2 linked regions of the Desulfopila inferna genome follow. The protein of the gene in region 1 interacts with the protein of each later gene in a pairwise test. Links are inferred from orthologs where the notes say so. Each region holds a gene or a part of one and is shown on either strand. Other genes may lie near its edges.

Evidence for each region.
Region 2: the proteins of rpe (region 1) and eno interact in binary tests that used the Escherichia coli proteins (3 or more experiments, as listed by UniProt). The link is inferred for Desulfopila inferna from one-to-one orthologs.

Annotation. Positions count from the first base shown.
Region 1 is NZ_JAFFQE010000004.1:356,546-359,662, reverse strand. The notes cover bases 307-3,062. They hold rpe (ribulose-phosphate 3-epimerase), read right to left. Parts: upstream 2,153-3,062; coding sequence 1,460-2,152; downstream 307-1,459. Other genes in these bases: dprA (DNA-processing protein DprA), read right to left, coding at 2,263-3,062; JWG88_RS12510 (glucose-6-phosphate isomerase), read right to left, coding at 307-1,016. In the rest of the region: more of JWG88_RS12510, read right to left, coding at 1-306; more of dprA, read right to left, coding at 3,063-3,117. UniProt on the Escherichia coli protein: Catalyzes the reversible epimerization of D-ribulose 5-phosphate to D-xylulose 5-phosphate.
Region 2 is NZ_JAFFQE010000001.1:755,526-758,689, forward strand. The notes cover bases 173-2,975. They hold eno (phosphopyruvate hydratase), read left to right. Parts: upstream 173-838; coding sequence 839-2,113; downstream 2,114-2,975. Other genes in these bases: JWG88_RS03240 (hypothetical protein), read right to left, coding at 2,362-2,712. Also shown: JWG88_RS03245 (response regulator), read right to left, coding at 3,036-3,164. UniProt on the Escherichia coli protein: Catalyzes the reversible conversion of 2-phosphoglycerate (2-PG) into phosphoenolpyruvate (PEP). It is essential for the degradation of carbohydrates via glycolysis.

The sequences.
Region 1 (3,117 bases):
CTATAGGGGAGGACTGCCAGAGTTGCCATATTCAGGTAGCTGTGATTCCAGAGTCCGAGCAAGGCCAGCAACAAAGCCGGGTTGTTGCGGATATTACTCTCTTCGGCTTCATAGTCTACTATCGAAGCCCCCCGAAGAAACTCAATAATTTGCCCGTAACCCAAATAAAAACCGAGCATTACCAGGCCCACCATTGAGGTAGAACTGTATCGTCCTCCGATATAATCGAACATATAAAAGGTTCGCAGGTATTTTGCTGGATTGTCCATGGGGCTGCCTTGACCTGTGACTGCCAGAAAATGCCGGGCTGGATCGAGGCCCGCGGTCAAAAACGCCTGCCTTACCAACTCCTCATTGGTCAAAGTTTCCAGAGTCGTTCCGCTTTTTGAGACAATATTGACAAGACTCCGGCGCAGATCGACTTTTTTTAAAATCGCCGCAGTATCATCCGGATCGACGTTGGATATAAAAAAAACCTGACGATCACCACTGCCGAAAGGCTTTAATGCCTCATACACTGAGCGGGGACCCAGGTCTGATCCACCGATGCCGACATGAATCAAGGAATGAAAACTTTCACCGTTCTCATTGCGAATGGTGCCGGCGCCAAGTTCTTCGAGAAAAGTTCTGAGTTTGTCAAGCTCGGCTGCGGCCTGATCTGTTGCCTCCTGACAGTATGGCTGTTTCGCAAATATATCCCTGCAGGCTGTATGAAGTGCCGGCCTTGCCTCGCTTTCCACGCCTTCTACGGCATTCATTACAGCACCTGCTTTCATCTCTTTGTATTGACCGATAAGATCACATTGATCAGCCAGTTCCTGAAGGACGTCCAAAATTTCTTCATCAACGCGCTGCGGCCAGTAATACAGGGAGAAGTGCTGTGATTCAGCGATATAGCGGTGCAGGCGTGAGTGGCGTTCTTCGTGATTTATCTCAGACAGATCAAAAGGAGATAATTTTAATTTCTCGAGTTTTCGATGGGCGTCGCTTTCTCGATAGGCAATACGTTTTTTCATGTCCGCCTCCATTTTTTAGTGCCCTACTCCTGAAAAACTGCCGCTCATTTCTGTGCCCTCTTGAGGGATGCAAAAAAATAAGAAACCGAAGATATTTTTTAATCCGTGAGTTGGGTTCGATAATCGAAGATATTTTCATATATCATGAAAAATCATCAGATAAAACAAACATCTTTCCCTGAGTTAGAGTGGTAATCAATTCAGATGATGTCTTAAGAATTCATTGAAGTCGCCGAGCCGGGCTCTGCGGTAGCAATTTACCTGGTATGCTTTGATCTTGACAGGATACCACATTTTTTCGAAGTACCATAAATCAATAAAGCATACTCACTGAAACATGGCAATGCAGCGATTGAAGGAGTGGTGTTCTCGGGCACGTGCAACCTGAAGCAACCGGGACGGAATGAACCGCCGGCTGCATTGGTTAGTTGCGGGCAAGGATATCAGGAAACGCTTCGCTTGCGTCTGGCTTTGCCATCGGTTGCTAAACTTCTGAGATCAGCTATTATGTCGGTATAATCGTCACTGCCATAAACAGTCGATCCGGCCACAAATATATTGGCACCGGCCTCAGCAATCATACTTATGTTTTCCCGGGCTACTCCGCCGTCGATCTCAATACCAACGTCAAGATCAAGGGTTTCGATGCGGGTTCGCAACTGCCAGGTCTTCTCCAGCGCCGAGGGAATAAAGGACTGGCCGCCATATCCGGGATTGACGCTCATCAGCATTACCAGATCGACTTCCTCCAGAATATAATCTACTGCACTAAGAGGAGTTGCCGGGTTGAGGACGACGCCGGCCTTTTTACCCAGTTCCTTTATCCTGGTGACAGTCCTGTGCAGATGTGGACACGCCTCTACGTGGACAGTGATCCAGTCAGCACCGGCTTCCGCAAAAAGATCTATGTAGCGGTCGGCGTCGGCAATCATCAGATGAACATCAAGAGGCTTGTCGGTCACTCTGCGCACTGCTTCAACCACCAGAGGTCCTATGGTGATATTCGGTACAAAATGGCCGTCCATGACGTCGATGTGAATGACGTCGGCTCCGGCTTTGTCGACAGCACGGACTTCACTGCCCAGGTTGGCGAAATCGGCAGACAGTATTGAGGGAGCTATGGTAATATCTTGCATGTTATTTTCCTTTTGTAGTTGTTTCTTACCTCGTCAGTCAGGGCCGCGATTTCATAGGATCTCAAGAATACTTTAAAAACACGCCACTTTTCTGCAGTTGATATTTCATTTCAGGAAATTCGGCGTATTTCATTTCCGGGCAGAACTTCGATAAGCCCTTCAAGCTCCAACACCAGCAGATATTCACTAATCTCGGAAATCTCCAGTCCGGATTTCTGCACAAGATCGTCCCTGGGCAGGGCATAACTGTCGAGACAGCGAAGAAGCGCCTTCGCCTTTTCCTCGAGAGAAGAAGGTATTGCTTTACCGTAAGGTTCGTTGTCGCTCTGCAGGGCGATGCCGGCAAGGCCAAGGTCTTCGAGGATATCATTTTCCGATTGAACAAGTGTGGCGCCCTGCTGCAAAAGCCAGTGCGTTCCCTCACTCTTATAGGAATCAACCTGTCCGGGAACGGCATAGACCTCGCGGCCTTCATCGATGGCAAGCTGAGCGGTTATGAGAGAACCTGATTTCTTGGCGGCCTCAACCACAACCACCCCCCTGCTTATTCCCGCTATTATACGATTTCGTGCAGGAAAACGAAAGCCTCCGGGGGTAGTACCCTGAGGATATTCACTGATTATCAGCCCTTTTTCCGTGATTTCTTCAAAAAGTTTGGCATTCTGCCTTGGATAGACCACATCAAGACCGCAGCCAAGCACAGCTATGGTCTTGCCCTCGGCGGCGAGTGTTCCGCGATGTGCCTCTGCATCGATACCCAGAGCCAGTCCGGAAACAATTGATACTCCGCGGGCCGCCAATTTCCTCGCAAGGTTGAAGGCGGTTCGGCTACCGTAGCTGGTTGACGCCCGTGAACCGACAATGGCGACACAGCAGCTTTGCAGCACATTATGATCTCCCAGAATATAGAGTACTGGCGGCGGGTCGCTGATCTGTCTGAGATTATCGGGGTATCTGGGATCTGC
Region 2 (3,164 bases), on another replicon or contig:
TTGGAACTTGTTTCCAGTTCCATCATGTTTTAAGGAACTTTTCAGTAAAAATATGACCTATTAAGTTCACATGTAATAAAAAATTAATCATCGGCGCGGATGGCGCCCCGGTATGCTGCGGCGAGGAAATGAAAGTCCTGAGAGAGAACACCGTTGATGCGGCTTTAGAAAAGCATGTCCCTGTCGTTACCCGGTCGGAAGAAGGCATAGTCGTCACGGTCGGTTCCGTAGATCATCCGATGACGCCTGATCACTTATATTGAATGGATTGAAATCATTTCTGCAACATTGATTCTCTTTCTCAGGCCTAGTGATCAACCGAAAGCATATTTTTCTGAACTTAAGGGTGATTAATAACAGCCAGAGTCTATTGCAACCTGCACGGCGTATGGAAAGAGCAGTAGTAGACTTTCCCAAACTGGCCCAAGCAGCGCTTTCGGCACTGCTTGGAGTAAATCAGCACGTTCCTCTTCAGCTCATTCCTATTCACTGCATCTTCTGAACGGAAGAGCCCCCGCTACAGACACTTTCTACGACCTTCATTTGTAATAAGTATATCTCTTTTGTAAACTATAAAGATATCAAATCACCGTTGTCGTCACTCCTGACTTGATCCAGGACTGCAGATACGCTTGGTCAAAAAAAGAATTACCGGCTTCCCACCTTATAGGCCAAAAAACAGATCGGCGGATTTGAGGTTCCGGCAAGAATTATTTCCAGAAAATGTTGTGTGAAATCCTGAGAGTAGCTGTATAATCATTTCAGAAACAGTTTTTTATCTTTTCGGGGAGCAACGACTCCCACCTTGTATACTTTCAAATATCAAATGGAGATAGATATGGCAAAGATTAAAGACATTCACGCGCGTGAAGTAATCGACTCAAGAGGCAATCCAACAGTCGAGGTTGAGGTTACCCTTTCATCCGGAGCTATGGCAAGGGCAATCGTTCCTTCAGGTGCCTCAACAGGGGAACACGAGGCACTGGAACTGCGGGATGGAGGGGATCGATATCTGGGTAAAGGGGTCAGAAAGGCCGTTGCCAATGTGAACGACAAGCTTAAACCGGAATTGATCGGCAAGAGCTGTGATTACAAGGATATCGATAAAATCATGCTCGAGCTGGATGGGACGCCGAATAAAAACAAATACGGCGCTAATGCGATCCTGGGAATTTCACTGGCAGTCGCCAGAGCCGCCGCGAACGACAAAGGCCAATCGTTTTTTTCTTATCTCGGCGGCAATGCCGCCAACCTGCTCCCTGTTCCAATGATGAATATCGTCAATGGCGGTGAGCATGCCGACAACAATGTCGATATTCAGGAATTCATGATCATGCCTCATGCTTTTTCCTCATTTTCACGAGCACTCCAGGCAGCGTGTGAGATTTTCCATACACTCAAGGGTCTGCTCAAAGAGAATGGCATGAGCACTTCGGTTGGCGACGAGGGCGGCTTTGCACCTAATCTTGACAGTAATGAAGAGGCCCTCAAATATATTATGAAGTCTATTGCCAAAGCCGGCTACGATGGGAAAATTTCCATAGCCCTTGATGTGGCCGCAAGTTCATTCTATAACAAAGAGAATGGACTTTATACATTTGAGAATGCTGAAGTCGATACCAGTTTCCTCATTGAGTATTATGGACGGCTGGTGAAAAACTACCCCATTGTTTCCATCGAAGACGGTCTCGACGAAAATGACTGGGATGGCTGGCAACAATTGACATCAGAACTCGGCGATAAGATACAGCTGGTTGGAGATGACCTTTTCGTCACCAATGTTGCTAGATTGAGCCAAGGTATAGAAAAGTCCATTGCCAACTCAATTCTAATCAAGGTCAATCAAATAGGTACCCTCAGTGAAACTCTTTCCGCCGTCGACCTCGCCTCAAAGAACGGCTATAGTTCGGTTATTTCCCACCGTTCCGGAGAAACTGAAGATACAACCATAGCACATCTTGCTGTGGCTACGAATTGCGGGCAGATCAAGACGGGATCGCTTTCACGTTCAGACAGGATTGCAAAATATAACGAATTACTGCGGATAGAAGAAGAATTGGGAGTCAGAGCGGTGTATGCAGGAACCAAATTCGAGGAAATCCTGCCCAACTAAGATCGCCTACCTTTTTTAATGATCAGGGCGTCGAAGGCAAACAGTATAAGAAACAACGCCCTGATCCATTCTCTACGCACCCGGGGCGTTGGCACAACAACATCAGCAGAGCCCTCTATGTCAATTCTTTTCGGGTTAAAATGCGATAATGCGTTTTAAAACTTGTAGAATAATTGAAGGCAGGTGTAAAGCACCAATTGAGCAGGGAAAGAAGGCGGGTGCTGACCAAAGGAAGCCCAACGCTTTTGCTAAAACTTAAAAAACCTTTTGAACCCTCTTCCGGTCAGGGCTTTTTTCAACTCCGGAATAAGAATATCACAATTAAGTTTTACCATGGCAGTCGAGACATTCAGGCTCATGCTGATAAGAAGAAATCCACTCCCTGTTTTTATCATATAAAAGCGTCCCTCGGCAAACACAAGATCCATCTCATTAAACTCTTCCAGAGAATCGATGATCATCTTCCAGCTAAGGGTGCTTTTTTCCGGCAGGAAACGCTTATTATCCAAAGATTCGAATAGCACCTTGCCTGCTTCGGACAACAATACAAGTCCATGGACACCATCCATGTTAAGAATATCTTCAAATAATTTGTCCATTTCCCTCGAGTCGGCTGACTTTCCAAACCTGCCTGGTCTAAAATCCGGTAAAGCCGGATAAGTACCTTTAAGAAATTCTCCCTTAAAAAACAAGAAAAGAATTTCACTGATACCAGAAAAGGACAGGCAGAAATTATCCTTGTAGTGAAACCGGAGCTATTAAGACTGCAAGCTGATGAAGACCTGAAAATTACCACCGGCCATCATTGCCAACCTGACCCTGAATTTCTTACCTCATGATCAGATTCCGCGTATCCTCAGCAAGCATTACCAACAACTTTCATTCCAGCATCATGTCTTAATTCACAGTATTTCAGAAATATTTATTGATACTGCACCAAAACATTGATTATTTTGTCCTGGGGACATTTCCGGCTTAACTGGAGAACTGTGGTAGGCTTTCCCGGAAGGACAATTTTGTTAAATTCACCGCCGCTATCAATATAGCCTAC